One region of the Rhodopseudomonas sp. NSM genome, then DNA from elsewhere that is predicted to be linked to it. Evidence: predicted binding sites of a transcription regulator. Region 1 holds the regulator's gene; the other holds the start of a gene.

Region 1 (11,071 bases):
GCGGATGCCGGTCGGCGAGGTGACGTTGATCTCGGTGAGGTAACCATCGATCACGTCGATTCCGACGAATAACAGCCCGCGCTCGCGCAGCTTCGGGCCGAGCGTCGCGCAGATGGTGCGCTCGCGCTCCGACAGGTCGGTCGCGGCGGCGGCGCCGCCGCGCACCATGTTGGAGCGCAGGTCGTCCGCCGCCGGCACCCGGTTGACCGCGCCGGCGAACTCACCGTCGACCAGGATGATGCGCTTGTCGCCGTGCTTCACCTCGGGGAGGAATCGCTGGATCACCCAGGGCTCGCGGAAAGTGACGGCGAACATGTCGTAGAGCGAGCCGAAATTGATGTCCTGCGGCAGCACGCGAAACACCGCGGCGCCGCCATGGCCGTGCAGCGGCTTCATCACCACCGCGCCGTGCTCGGCGCGAAACGAATTGATCTCGTCGAGATTGCGGCTGATCAGCGTCGGCGGCATCAGCTCGGCGAAATCCATCACGAACAGCTTTTCCGGCGCGTTGCGGACGCTGGCCGGATCGTTGACCACCAGCGTGTGCGGATGGATCCGCTCCAGCAGATGCGTGCTGGTGATGTAAGCGAGGTCGAACGGCGGGTCCTGGCGCAGCAGCACCGCATCGAAGTTGCGCATATCGACGCGTTCGGGCTCGCCCAGCGTGAAGTGATCGCCCTCCTGATCGCGCACGCTCAGGCTCTGCACGGACGCTATGACGTCGTTGCCGCGCAGCGAGAGCTTGTCGGGGGTGAAGTACGAGATCGCGTGGCCGCGCTTCTGCGCCTCCAGCAGCAGCGCGAATGTCGAATCGCCGCGGATGTTGATCCGCGCGATGGGGTCCATCTGGACGGCGACCTTCAATGTCATGCAGAGCTTCCAGGGTTGTGAGCGAAAGGGGCGATCGGTCCGTCGGGCGAGGCGGTCGAGGATCTGGAGGTCGAGGATTCGGCGGTCATGGGCTTGCGTCGAACGCTGCGGGCAGATGCTGCGGCAGCCGCTTCGGCGCCACCAGCAGCGCGTCGAAGCGCAGCTCGAATGCGGCGTGGTCGGGGTGGGCGGCCAGCCAGGCCTCGGCCGCAGCGATGATGCGCTGCTGCTGTCGCGGCGTCACCGCATAGGCGGCGTCGTCGAGCCGGGCGCGCGCTTTGACTTCGACGAAGGCGATCAGCTTGTGCCGCTGCGCCACGATGTCGATTTCGCCATACGGCGTCTTGAATCGCCGCGCCAGGATCCGGTAGCCCTTCGCCATCAGATACGCGGCCGCGCGCGTCTCCGCCGAGATACCGGTCTGGAATGCCGCGACGCGTTCCGGCGCGGGCGGAGCCGATGGGCTCTTAGATTTCGCCATCGTCGGCCTCGCGCTGCCGCGACAATTCGAGTGCGCGGGCGTAGATCTCGCGGCGCGGCCGCCCGGAGATTTCGACGGCCTGCGCCACCGCATCCTTGACGCTGTCGCGCTGCAGCGCCTCGCGCAGCCAGCCGTCGAGCGCGTCCAGGCTCATGACCTGCGCTCCCGGATCCGGCGGGCCGATCACCACCACGAATTCACCGCGGGTGTCGAGCGTCTCGGCGGTCTCGGCCAGCACCGCCAGCGGCGCGCGGCGCACCTCCTGATGCAGCTTGGTAAGTTCGCGGCACACTGCAGCGTCACGATTGCCCAGCACGTCGGCGAGATCGCGCAGGCTGTTGTGAATCCGGCTGCCGGCCTCGAACAGCACCAGCGTCGCGTCGATCGCCGCCAGTTCGCTCAACCGGCTGCGGCGCGCGCCCTGCTTCGCCGGCAGGAAGCCGTCGAAGAAAAAGCGGTCGGTCGGCAGCGCGGCCAGCGCCAGCGCGGCCAGCACAGCCGAGGCGCCGGGTAGTGCGATCACATCGTGTCCGGCATCGTACGCTTCGCGCACCAGCTTGTAGCCTGGGTCGGAGATCAGCGGTGTACCCGCGTCGGAGACGAGCGCGACCGATCCGCCTTGCGCGAGCTTCTCCAGAATCTTCGGACGCGCCTGCGCGGCGTTGTGTTCGTGATAGGGTTTCAGCTGCGCCGGGATGCCGTATCGTTCGGTCAGCCGATGCGTGATTCGGGTGTCTTCGCAGGCGATGACATCGACGCCGGCCAGTGTTTCCAGCGCACGCAAGGTGATGTCGCCGAGATTGCCGATCGGCGTCGCGACCAGATGCAGCCCGGGGGCAGCGCGCCGCGCAATCAGTTTCTGGCCCGCGACCAGAAATGTCCGGACGTCGGGTTCGGAGGCGGACACAGGAACAGCGGGACTGGCCGATTTTATGCGCATGGACACAATCTAGGAGAAAAGGCGGAGTACCGGACAGCACATTGTCGCGGCACTGGCGGCGAGCACAAACCTTTTGTTTTGGTTAATCATTCGCCGACGTTATGATGGTTGGCCCATCGACCATCGGTGGACCAGACTGAACTACCGGAAAATCGGACTGGCGTCGCCGGTCCCTGCAAGAGATGTCATGGCGGAACTGCGCGATCCAAACACGAAGTCTTTGCGAACGACCCGCCGCACGGCGGTCGGACTGATCCTCGGCGCGCCGTTGCTCGCCGCCTGTTCGGGGACGCAGCAGACTCTCTCCAGCCAGTTCGGCCAGCAGCCGAACGCACCGGAGGCCGCGCCGCAGTCGCAATCGGTCGGTAGCGGCCGGGTCAAGGTCGGCCTGGTGCTGCCGTTGTCGGCGGCCGGTAATGCCGGCGTCGCCGCGCAGTCGATGAAGAATGCCGCCGAGATGGCGCTCGCCGAGTTCAACAATCCCGATATCCAGTTGCTGCTGAAAGACGACGCCGGCAATCCGCAGGGCGCGCAGGCCGCGACCCAGCAGGCGCTCGACGAAGGCGCCGAGATCATTCTCGGCCCGCTGTTCGCGCAATCGGTGCCGGCCGCGGCGCAGCTCACCCGTGCCCGCGGCGTCTCGATGATCGCGTTTTCGACGGATTCGAGCGTCGCCGGCCGCGGCGTGTATTTGCTGAGCTTCCTGCCGGAGTCCGACGTCAACCGGATCATCGGCTATGCGTCGAGCGTCGGCAAACGCTCCTATGCGGCGCTGCTGCCCGACAACGCCTATGGCGGCGTGGTCGAGGCCGCCTTCAAGCAGATGGTCGGGACCAAGGGCGGCCGCATCGCCGCGTTCGAGAAATACGGCGCCGACCGTGCCGGCCCGGCCCGGACCATCGCGCAGGCGCTGTCGGGCGCCGACTCGCTGCTGCTGGCCGATGACGGCGACGCGCTGGCGAGCGTCACCGACGCGCTGACCGCGGCGGGCGCCGATCTGCGCCGCGTGCAATTGCTCGGCACCGGGCTGTGGGACAATCCGCGGGTGTTCGCAACGCCGGCGTTGCAGGGCGGCCTTTACGCAGCACCCGATCCGTCCGGCTTCCGCAGTTTCTCGGGTCGCTATCGCACCCGCTTCGGCCAGGAGCCGGTGCGCACCGCGACGCTGGCTTACGACGCGGTAGCGCTCGTCGCCGCGCTGGCGCGCACGCAAGGCCCGCAGCGGTTCTCGTCCGCCGTGCTGACCAGTCCGTCGGGTTTCGCCGGCATCGACGGCCTGTTCCGCTTCCGCGCCGACGGCAGCAATGAACGCGGACTCGCCGTGATGCGCGTCGCCACCGGCGGCGGCCAGCCGGTGGCCGGCTCGCCGAAGAGTTTCGGGGCTTAGTTCAGCCGGTCATTCCGGGACGCCGCACAGCGGTGAGCCCCGGAATCCCGCGGTGATGAGAACTGAGATTCCGGGGTCGTGCCTTGCGGCGCGCCCCGGAATGACAACTTCACGCCGCCAGATCCGCCACCACCGCATCGAGCACCGGGAAACCGGCCTGCGTCACGCGCAGCCTGCCGTCGGCGTCGACGATGATGGCGCCTTCCTCGCGCAGGATCGCGATCCGCGATGGATCGAGCGATCGACCGGCGAGCGCCTGATAGCGCCGCGGGTCGATGCCTTCGGCGAGCCGCAGGCCCATCAGCAGGAATTCGTCGGCGCGCTCTTCGCTGTTGAGGCGGTCGTCGGTCACCACGCCGGTGCCGCTGGCCTCGACCCGCATCAGCCAGCTCTCCGGTCGTTTTTCGGTGGCGACGGCGTAGCGCGTGCCGCCTATGTCGAGCCGGCCATGCGCGCCGGGGCCGATCCCGGCATATTCCTGACCGCGCCAGTACACGAGATTATGCTTGCACTCGGCGCCGGGGCGGGCGTGATTGGAAATCTCATAGGCGGGTAGTCCGAGCTCGGCGCAGACCGATTGCGTGACATCGTAGAGTGCGCGCGATGCGGATTCGTCCGGCGTCTGCAATTTGCCGGCGCGATGCAGCGCAAAGAACGGCGTCTCGGCTTCGATGGTGAGTTGATACAGCGACAGATGCTCGGCGGCTTCGCCGATCGCGCGGCGCAGCTCGGCCTCCCACATCGCCGGCGTCTGCCCCGGACGCGCATAGATCAGGTCGAACGAGTAGCGGTCGAATGCCGAGCGGGCGATCGCCACCGCGTCCATCGCTTCCTGCGCGCTATGCAGCCGGCCGAGCGTTTTCAGCGAAACGTCGTCGAGCGCCTGCACGCCGAGCGAGACGCGGTTGACGCCGGCTGAGCGATAGCCGCGAAACCGCGTCGCCTCGACGCTGGTCGGGTTGGCCTCGAGCGAGACTTCGGCGTCCGGCGCAACGCGCCAATGCTTGCCGATCGCATCCAGGATCGCGCCGACGGTCGAGGGCTGCATCAGCGACGGCGTGCCGCCGCCGAGAAAGATCGAGGTGACCTCGCGCGGACCGATGCGCTGCGCGGTCGTCTCGATCTCGCGCGCGAAAGCGCGGGCGAAGCGGTCCTCGTCGATCGCGGCGTGGCGGACATGGCTGTTGAAGTCGCAATACGGGCATTTCGACAGGCAGAACGGCCAGTGCACGTAGACACCAAAGGCTTGGACGCCGAAGGCGCGATCCGGATCAGCGCGCAAGGCAGATCTCCGCCAGTTTGACGAAGGCGCGGGCGCGATGCGACAGGCCGAGCCCGAGCGGCGGCAGGCCGTGCTTCTCGATGCTGGTCATTTCGCCGAAGGTTCGCTCATGCCCCTCCGGCAGGAAAATCGGGTCGTAGCCGAAGCCGGCGGTGCCGCGCGGCGGCCAGACCAGCGTGCCGTCGGCGCGCGCCTCCACCTCTTCGACGTGGCCGTCAGGCCAGGCGACGCACAGCGCCGAGACGAAATGCGCGCCGCGCTGCGCCGGCGCGGTGGCGCCGCGCTCCTGCAGCAGCCGTTCGATGCGCGCCATCGCGGCGTTGAAATCCTTGCCCTCGCCGGCCCAGCGCGCGGAAAATATTCCAGGCGCGCCGTCGAGCGCATCGACGGCCAGGCCAGAATCATCAGCGAATGCAGGCAATTGCGCCGCCTGCGCGGCGGCCTCGGCCTTGATGCGGGCATTGGCGCGGAAGTTGTCGCCGGTTTCGTCCGGCTCGCCGAGGCTGAGTTCGCCGGCCGACACCGCCGCGATGCCGTAAGGGGCCAGCAGTTCCCGCATCTCGGCGAGCTTGCCGGGATTGTGGGTCGCGATCACGAGCTGGCCGCTGATTCGTCGATGCATGGCGGCGCTAGCGTAGCTCAGGAGCGGCCGCGAATGGGTGGCAAGAATGACTCACGCCACCGCCATTTTCTGCAGATCGACCAGCCGCGCCACGCCCTTCTGCGCCAGCGCCATCAGCGCCAGGAACTCGTCCTGCGAGAACGGGGTCTTTTCGGCGGTACCCTGCACCTCGACGATCCGGCCGTCGCCGGTCATGACGAAATTGGCGTCGGTTTCGGCCTCGGAATCCTCGGCGTAATCGAGGTCGAGCACCGGCGTGCCGTTGTAGATGCCGCAGGAGATCGCGGCGACGTTGTCGCGCATCACATTGCCCTTGAGCATGTTGCGCGTCTTCATCCAGGCGAGGCAGTCGGCCAGCGCCACCCAGGCGCCGGTGATCGAGGCGGTCCGGGTGCCGCCGTCGGCCTGTAGCACGTCGCAATCGACCGTGATCTGGCGCTCGCCGAGCGCCTGCAGGTCGACGATGGTGCGCAGCGAGCGGCCGATCAGACGCTGGATCTCGACGGTGCGGCCGTTCTGCTTGCCGGCCGCGGCCTCGCGACGGGTGCGTTCCAGCGTGGCGCGGGGCAGCATGCCGTATTCGGCCGTCACCCAGCCGCGGCCCTGGCCCTTCAGCCACGGCGGCAGCCGCTCTTCGAGGGTCGCCGTCACCAGCACATGGGTGTCGCCGAATTTTACCAGGCAGGAGCCCTCGGCGTATTTCACGACGCCCCGCTCCAGCGAAACGGCGCGCAGTTCGTCGGGCGCACGGCGGCTTGGCCGCATGGGAATTCTCCGTCAATTTCGGGAAATGGCGATCCGGGCTGCTTTTAGGGGCGGAGCGCTCCAGCGGCAAGGGCGGTCGCCCAAAGCGGTTGCTCATGGCCAGACTCCCGACTTGTAACCTGACGCCGGCGACGACAGATTAGAACGGCAACGGAGGACAAGTTGGCTCATCATGAACCGATCGGCCTGATCGCGCCCAATACCGGACTGGCGCAGCTCAACGAGCGCTCGCGGGATATCTTTCGCCAGATCGTCGAAAGCTACCTCGCGACCGGGGAGCCGGTCGGCTCGCGCAATATCTCCCGGCTGATCTCGATGCCGCTGTCGCCGGCCTCGGTGCGCAACGTCATGGCCGATCTGGAACAGCTCGGCCTGATCTACGCGCCGCACACCTCCGCCGGCCGGCTGCCGACCGAACTCGGCCTGCGCTTTTTCGTCGATGCGCTGATGCAGGTCGGCGACCTGACCGAGCCGGAGCGGCAATCGATCCAGGCGCAGCTCTCGTCCGTTGGGCAGGCCAAAACCGTCGAGGCCGCGCTCGGCGAAGCGCTGACCCGGCTGTCCGGCCTGACCCGGGCGGCCGCCGTGGTGCTGACCGCCAAATCCAACGTCCGGCTCAAGCACATCGAATTCGTCCGGCTGGAGCCGGAGCGCGCGCTGGTGATCCTGGTCGCCGAAGACGGCCAGGTCGAGAACCGGGTGCTGGTGCTGCCGCCGGGCGTGCCGTCATCGGCGCTGACCGAGGCATCGAACTTCCTCAACGCCCGGATCCGCGGCCGGACGCTGGCCGAATCGCGGCTCGAGCTGGAAACCATGCTGTCGCAGGACCGCACCGAGCTCGATCAGCTGACCCAGAAGGTGATTTCGGCTGGAATCGCGAGCTGGTCGGGCGGCGACGGCGAGGATCGCCAGCTGATCGTGCGCGGCCACGCCAATCTGCTGGGGGATCTGCACGCGCTGGAAGACCTCGAACGGGTGCGGCGGCTGTTCGACGATCTCGAAACCAAGCGCGGCGTGGTCGATCTGCTCGGCCGCGCCGAGAGCGCCGAGGGCGTGCGGATCTTCATCGGCTCGGAGAACAAGCTGTTCTCGCTGTCCGGTTCCTCGACCATCATCGCGCCCTATAGCGACGGCGCCGGCCATATCGTCGGCGTGCTCGGCGTGATCGGTCCGACCCGGCTGAACTACGCGCGGGTGATCCCGATGGTCGACTACACCGCGCGCATCGTCAGCCAGATGCTGGGCGGCTGAGACGCCGCCAAGCTTGATTTTGGCGGCGCAAACCACGATATCCCGGCCAGCCCAATTCCCGACCGATCCAGACGAAATTTCGAAAAGGTAGCGTGATGACCGATTCCAACGGACCGAAGGACAACAACCAGGACCAGCCGCAGGCCGCTGCCGATCCGGTGGTTTCCAAGCCGTACATCATGCCGGACGACCCGGAAGAAGGTGCGAACGAAGCGCTGGTCAAGGAAGCCGCCGAGGCGCGCGACAAGATGCTGCGCACGCTGGCGGAGATGGAGAATCTGCGCCGCCGGACCCAGAAGGAGGTCGCCGATGCGCGGACCTACGGCGTCAGCGCCTTCGCCCGCGACGTGCTCGAGATCGCCGACAATCTGCAGCGCGCGCTCGACGCCGTGCCGGCCGAAGCCCGCGCCAATGCCGACGCCGGTCTCAAGGGACTGATCGAGGGCGTCGAACTCACCGAGCGGTCGCTGATCAACGCGCTGGAAAAGAATGGCGTCCGGAAGTTCGATCCGCAGGGCGAGAAGTTCGATCCCAACTTCCAGCAGGCGATGTACGAAGTTCCGGATCCGTCGGTGCCGGCCGGCACGGTGGTGCAGGTGGTGCAGGCCGGATTCATGATCGGCGAGCGCGTGCTGCGCCCGGCGCTGGTCGGCGTTTCAAAGGGCGGCGCGAAGCCCGCGCCCGCAGCCGCCAACGGCACCGACACCAGCGCCTGATCAGCGCGCCTTCAGCCCGTCGCGGACCTTGCGGAAGCGCGGAAACGCGTCGGACCAGCGGTCGCGCGGCGAGCTGCCGATCACCCGCATCGCCACGCTGGCATTGCCGAACCGCAGCCACTGCACCACGGTGACGGGTGTGTTGTCCTTGCCGCTGACGGCGTCGATCCGGGTCTCGAAGCCCGGCGAGCCGTCGATCCGCATCGGTTCGGACGTTGTGATCCTGGCATCGCGCAGACCCGGAATGGTGGCGGCGGCCTGCTGGGCGAAGCGGGCGCGATCGTCGGTCTGCTCCGGCACCGAGCCGATCAGGCCCAGCACCATGAACGGCGCGCCTTCGATGCCGGTGTCCTCGTTGCCGTCGGCGAGCAGCAGCGCGGCGCCGGGCGCCAGCGTGCGCACGGTCTTGAAGTCGCCCAGTTCGCGGATGTCGAACGGCATCTGCGCGACCTGCTCCTCGACCGGCACCTGCTGCCGCACCGAGACGGAGCTCAGCATTTTCTTCACGGCCTCGTCCGAGTAGGTCTTGGCCTCGCTGTCGGCGACCTGCACCGCCACATAGCCGGAGAACGCCTTGCTGCCCGACACGATCAGCGAGTAGCGACGGACCTTGTCGGCGCCGACGACGCCGTCCTCGGCCGTGTAGTAGGCGGTGCCTGCGGCGGTCTCCAGGCTCTCGGGTTTCACCTTGCCCATCGCGCCTTCCGGCACCGCCTTGAAGGCCGCCTCGACCTCGGTGAAGGCCGGGCCCGGCAATTCCGCCAACAGCACCTTGGCGCCGTGGCCGGCGGATTCGAAGCCGAGGAAGGCCTTCGACTCGGTCATTCCCGGCATCGGCGTGAGGCCGACGCGGATGCCACGTGGATAGATGGTGTCGGCGACTGCGGGCGTCGCGGCAAGCACCAGGGCAAAGGCGAGGAGGCGCGCTATCTGTCTCATGGTGGGCTCTACTGAAGTCGCATTGAGGCCGTTCGATGGTTGGTGGCGGCTGCCCGTCGGGGCGATCGCACGGGCGAAGATGCGACGGCCGAAGGGCACCTGATCACGTCCTGACGTCCGGTCAAGGCGCAACCGCACACTGGGACGACCGGCCGCAAGCGGACCCCTTTTGCCGTGCTGCAAAACCACCGCCCCCGGCGGCGCGTCGGAGCCCGATGATGATTCATCAAAGCCGATGTTTTCGTAGGCGAGGCCGCCCGCCAGTCCTTGCAGCCCCCACCCCCCCCTCCTATATGAGGCTCACCGCCGCACAATCGCGAGCATTTGATATTTGGGGGTTGGGGCTGGTGCGCCGTCAGGGCCCGCCCGACTCGCCGCAAAAAGAAGGATATGAGCACCATGGGAAAGGTCATCGGGATCGATCTCGGCACCACCAATTCGTGCGTCGCCGTCATGGACGGCAAGAATTCCAAGGTCATTGAGAACGCAGAGGGCATGCGCACGACCCCCTCGATCGTCGCATTCAGCGACGACGGAGAGCGGCTGGTCGGTCAGCCCGCCAAGCGCCAGGCCGTCACCAATCCCGAGCGCACCTTCTTCGCCGTGAAGCGCCTCGTCGGTCGTCGCTACGACGACCCGATGGTCGAGAAGGACAAGAAGCTCGTTCCCTACAAGATCGTCAAAGCCTCCAATGGCGACGCCTGGGTCGAGGCCGACGGCCAGACCTATTCGCCCTCTCAGGTTTCCGCCTTCATTCTGCAGAAGATGAAGGAGACCGCGGAGGCGCATCTCGGCCAGAAGGTCGATCAGGCGGTGATCACCGTCCCCGCTTACTTCAACGACGCCCAGCGTCAGGCCACCAAGGACGCCGGCAAGATCGCCGGCCTCGAGGTGTTGCGCATCATCAACGAGCCGACCGCGGCGGCGCTGGCCTACGGCCTCGACAAGACCAAGGCCGGCACGATCGCGGTCTACGACCTCGGCGGCGGCACCTTCGACGTCTCGATCCTGGAGATCGGCGACGGCGTGTTCGAAGTGAAGTCGACCAATGGCGACACCTTCCTCGGCGGTGAAGACTTCGACATGCGTCTGGTCAGCTACCTCGCCGACGAATTCCAGAAGGAGCAGGGCATCAACCTGCGCAACGACAAGCTGGCGCTGCAGCGGCTCAAGGAAGCCGCCGAGAAGGCCAAGATCGAGCTGTCGTCGACAACCCAGACCGAGATCAACCTGCCGTTCATCACCGCGGACCAGTCCGGTCCGAAGCATCTGACGATGAAGCTCACCCGCGCCAAGTTCGAAGCGCTGGTCGACGATCTGGTGCAGAAGACGATCGAACCTTGCCGCAAGGCGCTGAAGGATGCCGGCCTCACCGCCGGCGAGATTGGCGAAGTGGTGCTGGTCGGCGGCATGACCCGCATGCCGAAGGTCCAGGAAGTCGTGAAGCAATTGTTCGGCAAGGAGCCGCACAAGGGCGTCAACCCGGACGAAGTCGTGGCGATCGGCGCCGCGATCCAGGCCGGCGTGCTGCAGGGCGACGTCAAGGACGTGCTGCTGCTCGACGTCACCCCGCTGTCGCTGGGCATCGAGACGCTGGGTGGCGTGTTCACCCGGATCATCGAGCGCAACACCACGATCCCGACCAAGAAGAGCCAGGTGTTCTCGACCGCGGAAGACAATCAGAACGCGGTCACCATCCGGGTCTTCCAGGGTGAACGCGAAATGGCGGCCGACAACAAGATCCTCGGTCAGTTCGACCTGATGGGGATTCCGCCGGCGCCGCGCGGCATGCCGCAGATCGAGGTGACGTTCGACATC
Region 2 (11,071 bases), on a different contig from region 1:
CCTCTTGGCGCGCGAGCCCGGAATCCATATCCCCTAGCATTCGCGATGTCTTACTACGTCTACCTCCTGGCCAGCAGCAAACACGGCACGCTGTATCTCGGCGTCACCAACGACCTTGTGCGCCGCTGCTACGAACACCGCACCAAAGCCGCGCCCGGCTTCACCTCGCGTCACGGTGTGGACAAGCTGGTGTGGTTCGAAATCTACGACGATGTCATCAGCGCCATCACCCGCGAAAAGCAGTTGAAGAAATGGCGCCGCGACTGGAAGATCCGCCTGATCGAGGAGCAGAATCCGGATTGGACCGACCTCTATTCCAGCATATCACATTGAGGCCAGGGGTTATGGATTCCGGGCTCGCTCGCAAGTGCTCGCGCCCCGGAATGACGAGGGAGAAACGATGACCAGGATCAAAAGTCTGCACAAAGCCTAGAGCAAGGACCCGGCCTATCGGGCCGCATACGACGCGCTCGAGGAAGAGGTGACCATGGTGGCCACGATAGCCAAGGCGCGCCGCCGCGCCGGCCTCAGCCAGGCCCAACAACTCGCCCGCCGCCTGAACACCACGCAAAGCACGGTGGCGCGGCTGGAAAGCGGACGCTGCCAGCCCTCGACCCGGACGCTGCTACGCTTCGCCAAGGCGACCGGGCACCGGCTGAAGATCAGCTTTCAGCCGTTGAAGGGGAAGGGTTGATCGTAGGATGGGCTGAGCGGAGCGATACCCATGCGGCGACTTGCGACGGTGATGGGTTTCGCGAAGCGCTCAACCCATCCTACGAGTTCGCCTCGTTAGCTCCGCAGCAGCGCTTGTACTTCTTCCCCGAGCCGCAGGGGCAGGGCTCATTGCGGCCGATCTTGCGTTGCGTCCTGGCTGGCAGGGCCGGCGGCGTTGGCGGGCCCCATTCGATGGAGCGGGATGACTGGTCGGTGGCGGTCCGCCATCTGTTCAGCGCGATGATCCAGCCGGTGACTTTGGCGTCGGCGGTCTTGGCCAGGGCTTCGCGGTCGGCGTCGGAAATCTCCACCATCATGGCGGAGATGTCGACCAGCTGAGTCAGGCTGTCGAACGCCGCGCGAGTCGCCTCGTCGGCATTCTGCAGGAGCTCCCAGTGCTCCGGCCACATGTCCACGGCTGCTCCGAAGCCGTCGATCCACATCTCCCAGACCACGTCCCCCGTACCGATGCGGGGCATCAGCGGGCGGTAGCGCTCGGGATGGTCGGCCAGCGTCGCCGCGACCTCGTTGTAATGCTGCATGATCAGCGCGAACACGCTGTTGGCGTGATCGAGATCGGTGAACGGCGCCGGCTCGTCCGCATCGCCGCCCCACACCGCCGGCAACCAGTCTCCGGGCTTGATCATCTCGGGGCAGACCAGTAGCGCGGCGATGAAGCCGTCGAGCTCTTCGAGCTGCAAGGCCTCGACGCCGATATCGGCGAGTTCGTTTTCGAGCTGCGCGAGATGGGGTGGGAGCCGGGGCATTGGTGATCTCGTTGCTGCGGTTATCGCGTGAGCGTCCGTCGTCTAGGCCACCGCGCGGGGGACGATGCTCTTGTAATCGGTCGACTGCTCGGCCTTGGACAAATCATGCGCTGCCTGCAGCTTGAGCCAGAACCGCGGATCAGTGCCGAAGTAGCGACCGAGCCGGAGCGCGGTGTCGGCGCTGACGTCGCGGGTGCCGCGCATGATTTCGGTGAGCCGGTTGGCAGGCACGCCGAGCTCTTTGGCGAGCGCGCGAGCGGAGAGGCCGAGCGGCACCAGATATTCTTCGCGGAGTACTTCGCCAGGGTGTGTGCGGAGCCGGGGCATGATGGTCTCCCAAATCGACGCAGATCATATATGATCCATCGAGCCCCGTCATTCCGGGGCGCGCGCCAACTCAGCGCGCGGGCCCGGAACGACGAAGGCATGAGCGATGACCAAAATCAAGGATCTGCACAAGGCCTGGAGCAAGGACGCGACCTATCGCGCGGAGTACGACGCACTCGAAGAAGAGTTCACCGTGATGGCCGCGATCGCCAAGGCGCGTCGCAGCGCCGGCCTCAGCCAAGCCGAACTCGCGCGCCGCATGAAGACCACGCAAAGCACGGTCGCCCGCTTGGAAAGCGGCCGCGGCCAGCCCTCGACTCGGACGTTGCTGCGGTTCGCCAAGGCGACGGGGCATCGGCTGAAGATCAGTTTTCAGCCGGTGAAGGGGAAGGGGAAGGGGTGAGAAGGTTGACTAAGCGTCATTCGAGTGCGGGTCTTCGACTATTGCTGCGCTTACCAGGGTGCTGGCTGCCCTAGAACACAACATCGCCAAGAAAAGTGCCGTTTGGCGAAGAAATGGCGGGCATACGTTCGTCTTCAATTGCCTCCACCAAGCCCTTCAAGAGATCGGCCGTCCCCTGTACGTATTCCTTGGTGAATACCTCCAGCCGGTTTCCGTCTCCGTCGATTCCATTGCGATGCACGCAATGATGTCGATATTCGATTGCTTGCAGGAGCTTCTCTCGCCCGTCATCCCCTAGAATTTTGAATAGGTCGACTTTGAATGCCGCGTTGTAGAGCGATCGAACTCTTGGAATGTTGTGGTAGACAAGAGACTTTAAGTAATTTCGCACTTTTGTCTTGACGAATTCGGGATCGGAAATGATCTGGACTAAAGTGAATTTTTCACGCGTAAGATCGGAGTCAGAAGCTAACAGCCGCAGTAAAATCTCATTTTCTTCCATCACTGCATTGATCAGTGTATCTGCGAGATATGCCTCAAGTGCACTCACCAATTGGGCGAAGATCATTCTATTCAGCAAGTGGGCGCCGTTGCCGCCGTGTTCCTTTAAAAGGTCCGCTGTGTGGTGATATGTGTCTAAGAAGATTCCAGTTGGGTCATCAGGGACTGCGTAGCTTGCCCAATCATCCTCGTCTGGCCGTGAGAAAAATGCCATGTCGGCGTTGACGTGAGTGTCAGGAAATTCATCCAGTGTCACCTCACAATGACCGCCACTATTAAAGACGTAGGCTTGAAACTCCGAGCTGCATCTCGGACAAACTACTTCTGTCGATCCCTCTGACATCATGTCAGACGAACGTTCCATCGCCGACCAGTCAGGCTCTGGCACTTCAACTGAGGTTGATGTCAATTGCTTACATTCAGGGCATTGAAACGTCACGTCCGTTTCAAACCGTTGTGCGACCATTTTGATTCCCTGGCTGCTGCTTTAGTCGAAGTTGCTAAGTTGTAAGATAGAATGTCTTCCCCCAAACAAAAACCCCGGCGTTTCCGCCGGGGTTCTGCATTGCGTAGTTCGCGTGGAGCGAAGTGGCCGGATCAGAAATCCATGCCGCCCATGCCGCCGCCCGGGGGCATGCCGCCGGCGCCGGCGCCACCCTTCTTCGGGAGTTCGGCGACCATCGCTTCGGTGGTGATCAGCAGCGCGGCAACGGAGGCCGCGTTCTGGATTGCGGTGCGGACCACCTTGGTCGGGTCGATGATGCCCTTCTTGACCAGGTCGCCGTACTCGCCGGTCTGGCTGTCGAAGCCGTAGTTGTACTGGTCCTTCTCGAGCACCTTGCCGACGATCACCGAGCCGTCTTCGCCGGCGTTGATGGCGATCTGGCGGGCCGGGGCGGAGAGCGCCTTGCGGACGATCTCGACGCCGGTCTTCTGGTCGTCATTCGCGGTCTTGATGCGCTTGAGCTGCTCGGAGGCGCGCAGCAGAGCGACGCCGCCGCCCGGGACGATGCCTTCCTCGACCGCGGCGCGGGTGGCGTGCATCGCGTCGTCAACGCGATCCTTGCGCTCCTTGACCTCGATCTCGGTGGCGCCGCCGACGCGGATCACCGCGACGCCGCCGGCGAGCTTGGCCAGACGCTCCTGCAGCTTCTCGCGGTCGTAGTCCGAGGTGGTTTCCTCGATCTGCGCCTTGATCTGCGCGACGCGGGCCTCGATGTCGGCCTTCTTGCCGGCGCCGTTGACGATCGTGGTGTTTTCCTTGTCGATCATCACCTTCTTGGCCTTGCCGAGCATCTGGAGCGTGACGTTCTCCATCTTGATGCCGAGGTCTTCCGAGATCGCCTGGCCGCCGGTCAGGATCGCGATGTCCTGCAGCATCGCCTTGCGGCGATCGCCGAAGCCCGGCGCCTTGACGGCCGCGACCTTCAGGCCGCCACGCAGGCGGTTGACGACGAGGGTGGCGAGGGCTTCGCCTTCGACGTCCTCGGCGACGATCACCAGCGGCTTGCCGGTCTGCACCACGGCTTCGAGCAGCGGCAGCAGTTCGTTGAGGTTGGAGAGCTTCTTCTCGTTGATCAGGATGTAGGCGTCGTCGAATTCGACGCGCATCTTGTCGGCGTTGGTGACGAAGTAGGGCGAGATGTAGCCGCGGTCGAACTGCATGCCCTCGACGACGTCGAGCTCGGTCTCTAGCGACTTGGCTTCCTCGACGGTGATGACACCCTCGTTGCCGACCTTCTTCATCGCGTCCGACAGGAACTTGCCGATTTCGGCATCGCCGTTCGCCGAGATGGTGCCGACCTGGGCGATCTCCTCGTTCGAGGTGACCTTCTTGGAGTTCTTGACGAGATCGGCGACGACGGCTTCGACCGCGAGGTCGATGCCGCGCTTCAGATCCATCGGGTTCATGCCGGCGGCGACGGCCTTGCCGCCTTCGCGGACGATCGCCTGGGCCAGCACGGTCGCGGTGGTGGTGCCGTCACCGGCCGCGTCGGCCGACTTCGAGGCCACTTCGCGCACCATCTGGGCGCCCATGTTCTCGAACTTGTCCTCGAGCTCGATCTCCTTGGCGACTGTGACGCCGTCCTTGGTGATGCGGGGCGCGCCGAACGACTTGTCGAGCACGACGTTGCGGCCCTTGGGGCCGAGCGTGACCTTCACCGCATTGGCGAGAATGTCCACGCCGCGCAGCATGCGGTCGCGGGCGTCGACGCCGAATTTGACTTCTTTAGCTGACATATGAGGTTTCCCTGAAAACTGGTTGTGGACCTCATCCTGAGCAGCCGGCCCGGCCGAAGGGCGGGGCGGCGTCTCGAAGGATGATCTGGTTGAACGTTGCGTGGCTCACCCTTCGAAACGCCCCGGCTTCGCTCTTCGAGCTGCGCCGCGGCTCCTCAGGGTGAGGGCTTTGCGTGCGTCAGGCCGCCTTCTTCTTGGCGGGGGCGACGTCGGTGATGACGCCCATGATGTCGCTTTCCTTCATGATCAGCAGCTCCTTGCTGTCGATCTTGACTTCGGTGCCCGACCACTTGCCGAACAGCACCCGGTCACCGACCTTGAGGTCGATCGGGATCAGCTTGCCGGCTTCGTCGCGGCCACCCGGGCCGACGGCGACGATCTCGCCCTGCGAAGGCTTTTCCTTGGCCGAGTCAGGAATGATGATACCGCCAGCGGTCTTCTCTTCGGCGTCGATGCGCTTGACCACGACGCGGTCGTGAAGCGGACGGAAATTCATGCAGATCCTCCTAAGTTTCTGAACAGTTTTCAGAATTTCTGGAAATTGGCAGTCGTGCCCGGCGAGTGCCAAGCCGACATTGAGGACATAATCCGCCGCATTCGGAGAGACAAGGGTGGATAGCAGAAAAATTGGCACTCGGGGGGAACTTCTGCCAATTCCCCTGATCAGGATTAATGCAACGACGCCACCCGCGGCCTCCCCACGACTTCCCGTCGGCTGCTAGCACTTCCCGTAAGTCGCTGCCAACGCTGACATTTTACACAGAACGTTAAACTTTTGGGCTTGAGATCAGTTACTTCGTGACGTCACAATTGAGGCCACCCACCGGCGGAAGTGGAGACCGGACCCGGCGGGCAGTCAGAACGAGCTGCAGGGCACATCGACGACGCAAGCCGGTCACCACTTTTGCTGAATGCGCTCTAGCCCAGGAGGTTGGCATGGACGGACAAGGTGCGGTTTCTGAAGACTTCAAGAAACAGGTGCTCGGCTATGGTTTGACCACGGCGGAAATTCTCTATCGCCGCCCGGATCGCAACTGGCTGCTGCAGAGCTACACCTGGCAGAACTACGACCTGTTTCCGCACTTTCCGGCGCTGAAGGACTTCCTGTCGTTCTGGGAAAAGGAGCTCGAGGGACCGCTGTTCTCTGTCACCGTGGCGCATTCGAAGCTGATCAAGCCAGCCGAGCTGCGCACCGTCGACGGCGTGTTCCGGCTGCATTGAACGGCAAAGGCGAGGCAGCCCGCGGACGGGCTCAGTCGGTCCGCGGGCCGGCTGCCGCCGTCGGCCGCAGCGCCGGCGGGTTCGGGTCGTAGGCCGACCAGAATCCGGCGTCGCGCTGATACTGGCAGATCCGCTGGGTCACGCCGGCCAGCTTGATCCAGCGCCGTAGCGCGTCGTCATAGTCCATCTGCTTGTCGTCGAGGCGCCAGCCCGGCGGCGACCAGCCGGAATTGCCGTTGATGGTCGGCAGGCCGATCCGCATCGAGATCCACATCGCGTCGACTTCCTTGAGCGAGATGTCGGACGGCGGTCCCGAATTGACCACGAACACCTCGCAATCGGCCGGCGGCGCCGGCACCGCAGCGAGCCGCGCGAGCTCGTCGCGTCGCGACAATTCACCGGGCTGCAGGTTGATCTGCTCGATCAGGCAGACCGCCAGCACCAGCGCCGCGATCGCCTGCCGCGTCCGCAGCCGGCCGAGCGGCGCGGTGGTGATCCAATAATGCAGCAGCACGGCCAGCCCGGTCACCATCCACAGATGCACCAGCAACTGGATTCGCCCGGCGGCCCGGATCGCCACGGCGCCGGGCACGATCTGGTAGGGGATCCAGAACACGCTGAACGTGCCGACGCGGAAGGTGAACAGCCACGATAGCGCCCAGACCGCGACGCAGGCGACGCCGACGACGAGTTGCCACGGCATCGCTTCGCCCGGCCGTCGCGCCCTGCGCACGACGACAACCAGCGCCACGGCCGCCGCCGTCAGCAGCGGCGTCACGGCGAGAACCCGCTCGTGGTCGGTCTTGCCGAGCAGGAGGTCGACCAGCCAGCCCCACATCAGGTTGGTGTGGCTGACGTTGATCAGGTCCTTGGGGAACGGCGCGTAGCTGAGAAATTCACGATACGACCGGCCCGACAATTCGTGCAGCGCCGGCAGATAGATCACGACCAGCGGCGCCACGCCCACCGCGAAGCCGAGCGCGGCCGCGGCGAGCATCGCGGCGCACGGCCGGATGTTGGTCCAGAGCAGCGCCACCATGGCGCGCCACCGCAGCACGGCGACGGCGCACAAGGCGAACAGCGCGGTGAAGACGAACAGCCACGCGACGTAGAACAGGGTCGAAAACAACAGGCCGAACAGCAGCCCGGCCAGCGCGGCGCGGACCAGCGACCACCGCGTCGGCCGCGGGAAATCCTCGATCGCCCACAGCGCCAGCAGCATGATGCAGGGCACGTAATACAGCGCGAAGAAATTCGGATGCCCCTCGGCGGTCTTGAACATCAGATTGTTGGGAAACGTGATCAGGACCGCGGCGCAGATCGCGATCGCAGGCGACAGCCGCAGATAGCGCACCAGAATCACCAGGCTGGCGACGAAACAGGCCAGCGACAGCGCGATCGCGAACACCTGCGAGGCGAGGAAGGGATCGAGGCCGAGCGTGCGGAGCGCCGAATAGGGCAGGATGTCGAGCAGGAAGGCGTCGGTGTAGCCAAGCACGTTCTTCTGCGGGAAATAGAACGGCGGCGACAGGAATTCGGCGCGCCCGCGCAGCGCGTTGAACAGATGCTCGTGCAGATAGGCGATCAGCCGTCCGTCGCCGGGACTGCCGAAGATCCAGTCGAACGACGACAGCAGGCTGGAGCGGAAAGCGATCGCGGCGGCCGCGGCCCATGCGACCAGCCCGGCAAGGAGGGTGCGCAGCCCGAGCGAGCCCGCCTGATCGCGCAACGTTGTGACTGGCAATCCGATCTCCGCAACTCAGGTGACGGCTGATCGATTGCGAAGCGGTATTCCACTCGGTCGAGACATCCAGCTCGTTGGAACCACACTGATAGCATCATTGAGGAAAAACGAAGAAGCCGGGCGGGCCTGCCCGGAGCGCATTTTTTCATATTCTAAGGGGATTTCCTGACGCGCGCGGGGGTGGACGAGGTGGCGCCCGATCCCGTCCTGTTTCGCGACATTGCCCTGGAGGGCGTGGCACGTCCGGCCGGACGAACGGGCGGTGCGCGATCCGTCCGCCGGATCGTCCCGCCGAGGGCGGCATCGGCGCCGGCGGACGTCGCGCTACCGCTGCTCCCGCGAGTTGCCCGCAAGATGCAACCGGACAGCTGGAATTGGGGGCGGCGACACCGGCCGCAGGCTTCGAGCCGGTGATGGCCACCGCGGAGCCTTCGGTCCGCTTGCCGTGCATCCGATCTGCGTTCCGCCGTTTATGCGATGGCCGGCAACGGATTACTAAGCATGAAAGTCCCGCCGCGCGGGGGCGGGGATCGAACCAACCCTTTACTCATTAATTGAGCGAATAGGTTGTGCGAACACGCATGTATCCCGCTCGGGAAACTACGTAGTTTCCACAGGTATCAGGACGGGATGATGGGCACAAGGGATCGGTTCGTCGCGGGCGATCCGGAAATCAGGCTGGTTGCGCTCGAACACGCGAACGACGCCGTGGTGATCGTCGATTGCGATCGTCTGGTGCGGTATATCAACGTCGCGGCGGAGGCGATCTTCGGGCTGAATCGCACCGAGGTGCTCGGTCGGGAGGTCGGTGTGCTGGGCCCGCAACTAAGCGCGTATCTCGCGCAGCCGGAGTTCGGCGCGGTCGATGACGATAGCGCGCTCGGCGAAGCCGGTTGCGAAATCGCCATCAGCCGCGAGGATGGAACGAGCATTCGCGCCGCGGTGTCGGTCTCCCGCGTTCGGCTCGGCGGTGGCTACACCATCGCGTTCGTCCGCGACATCACGCGGGAATACGAGCAGCGCGAAGGGATGGCGCTGCTGACGTCGATCGCCGACCGAACCAGCCGCGCCTGCATCGTCACCGATCGCGAGCTCAACATCGTCTACACCAACGCCAGCTTCACGCGGCTGTTCGGATATTCGGCCGAGGAGGCCAAGGGGCGGCAGGCGGGCGATCTGCTCGCGGGCAGCTACACCGATCGCCGAACGCTTGCGACCCTGCAGTCCAGGGGCGTCGAGGACGAGGGCGGCGAAGAAGAGATCCTGCTCTACAACAAGGACGGCAACGAGATCTGGGTCTCGGCCGACGTCAAGGCGCTGCGCAACGGACGCGGGCGGATCTACCGCCGGTTCGCCCTGTTGACCGACATCTCCGAGACCGCGCAGTTGCGGTCGCTGCAGCAACTGACCCTGAGCGCGCTGGCCAATGAAATCCCGATCACCGAGATCGCGGACCGGATCTGCAGGTTCGTCGAGAAGATCGCGCCGGACGTGGTGTCCTCGCTGCTTCACATCGATTCCGGACTGCTTCGTCCGCTCGGCGGCCCGAGCCTTCCGGACGAATATTCGCGGGCTCTGGAAGGCATCGCGATCGGGCCGGAGATCGGATCGTGCGGGGCAGCAGCCTATTTCGGCGAGCCGGTGCTGACGACCGATATCGACAAGGATCCGCGATGGCAGCCGTACAAGGCGCTGCCGCTGGCCGCCGGGCTGCGCGCCTGCTGGTCTTCGCCGATCAAGGCCAAGGACGGCCGCGTGATCGGAACCTTCGCCTTCTATTTCAGGGAATGCCGCGGGCCGAGCCGCTGGCACGAGCGCATCGTCGAGGCCTGCCTGCATCTCGGCGCGCTGGCGATCGAACGCAAGGAAGCCCGCGCCCAGATCGCACGGCTCGCTTATTACGACATGCTGACGGGCCTGCCGAACCGCGCGCGTCTGCGCGATCTGATCGGCCAGGCAACCTCGGCCTGTCCGGTCGGGAAGCACGTCGCGCTGGCGTTCCTCGACGTCGACAATTTCAAGGACGTCAACGACACGCTCGGCCATGCGGCCGGCGATGATTTCCTGGTCGAGTTCGCGCAACGCCTGCGCAGACAGATTCAGCCGCGCGACATGCTCGCGCGGCTCGGCGGCGATGAATTCGTCATCGTCATGCCCGGGCGCGACGCGGCCGAAGCCGGGCTGGTCGCGTCGCGGATCGCCGACGCATTGGCGAAGCCGCTCGGGATCGGGACCCGGCAGGTGCCGATGTCCGCCAGCATCGGTATCAGCCTTTATCCGGACAACGCGACCGACATCGATACGTTGATCAGGCAGGCCGACACGGCGATGTATCAGGCCAAGCGCGCCGGGCGCTCGACCTATCGGTTCTTCAGCGAAGACATGAACGGCGTGGCCGAGGAGCGCATGGCCTACGGCGCAGCGTTGCGCAACGCGATCGCGCTCGATGCGCTCGAGCTGCACTATCAGCCGCAGGTCAGGACCTGCGACGGCGCCATCCATGGCGTCGAGGCGCTGGCGCGCTGGAACGATCCGGTGCTCGGCACGGTGTCGCCGGCGAAGTTCATCCCGCTCGCCGAGGAATGCGGGCTGATCGAACAGATCGCGCTGTGGTCGGTTCGCGCCGCGTGCCGGCAAATGGCGGCATGGCGGGAGCAGGGGCTGGATATCCCCTGCGTTTCCGTCAACCTGTCGCCGATCAATTTCCAGAACCGGAATCTCGCCGCGGTGGTATCCGACATCCTTGCCGAATTCCGGCTGCCGCCCGACGTGCTGATGCTCGAAGTGACCGAGGGCGTGATCCAGAACGAACGCTCGCTCGCGATCGAGACCATGAATGCGCTGCGCAGGCTCGGCGTCGGGCTGTCGCTCGACGATTTCGGCACCGGCTATTCAAGTCTCAGCCAGCTCGCGCAGCTGCCGATCCGCGAATTGAAGATCGATCGCGGCTTCATGAGCGACATCGAGCAGCAGTCGAGTGCGCGGGCGGTGGTGACCGCGGTCGTTCGTGTCGGCCAGAGCCTGCAACTGAGCGTGATCGCCGAGGGCGTCGAGACCGACGGGCAATTCGCGGTGCTGGCGGAGCTGGGATGCGACGCCGTCCAGGGCTTCCTCTACGCGCCGGCGCTGACGCCGGCCGCGTTCGAGCTCTGG

What was found. The regulator HrcA, encoded in region 1, represses chaperone genes, less so after heat shock. The targets are predictions, from matches to a motif close to GTTAGCACTCNCNNNNNGNGAGTGCTAAC.
Region 2: a site for HrcA is predicted at 5,494-5,522, ahead of ACTZWT_RS11505 (co-chaperone GroES). Genes of this name have one in related genera too.

Annotation. Positions count from the first base shown of each region.
Region 1 is NZ_JBQTCH010000006.1:94,691-105,761, forward strand. Features, by position in the region: gene gshB (glutathione synthase) at 1-870, opposite strand, end outside; gene ACTZWT_RS16315 (YraN family protein) at 956-1,351, opposite strand; gene rsmI (16S rRNA (cytidine(1402)-2'-O)-methyltransferase) at 1,338-2,291, opposite strand; gene ACTZWT_RS16325 (penicillin-binding protein activator) at 2,479-3,678, shown strand; gene hemW (radical SAM family heme chaperone HemW) at 3,788-4,960, opposite strand; gene rdgB (RdgB/HAM1 family non-canonical purine NTP pyrophosphatase) at 4,950-5,582, opposite strand; gene rph (ribonuclease PH) at 5,634-6,347, opposite strand; gene hrcA (heat-inducible transcriptional repressor HrcA) at 6,510-7,598, shown strand; gene grpE (nucleotide exchange factor GrpE) at 7,694-8,314, shown strand; gene ACTZWT_RS16355 (hypothetical protein) at 8,315-9,253, opposite strand; gene dnaK (molecular chaperone DnaK) at 9,653-11,071, shown strand, end outside.
Region 2 is NZ_JBQTCH010000003.1:678,874-689,944, forward strand. Features, by position in the region: gene ACTZWT_RS11470 (GIY-YIG nuclease family protein) at 46-333, shown strand; gene ACTZWT_RS11475 (helix-turn-helix transcriptional regulator) at 488-694, shown strand; gene ACTZWT_RS11480 (UPF0149 family protein) at 774-1,481, opposite strand; gene ACTZWT_RS11485 (HigA family addiction module antitoxin) at 1,524-1,808, opposite strand; gene ACTZWT_RS11490 (helix-turn-helix domain-containing protein) at 1,915-2,211, shown strand; gene ACTZWT_RS11495 (hypothetical protein) at 2,282-3,178, opposite strand; gene groL (chaperonin GroEL) at 3,310-4,953, opposite strand; gene ACTZWT_RS11505 (co-chaperone GroES) at 5,132-5,449, opposite strand; gene ACTZWT_RS11510 (usg protein) at 5,890-6,174, shown strand; gene ACTZWT_RS11515 (hypothetical protein) at 6,206-7,918, opposite strand; gene ACTZWT_RS11520 (EAL domain-containing protein) at 8,552-11,071, shown strand, end outside.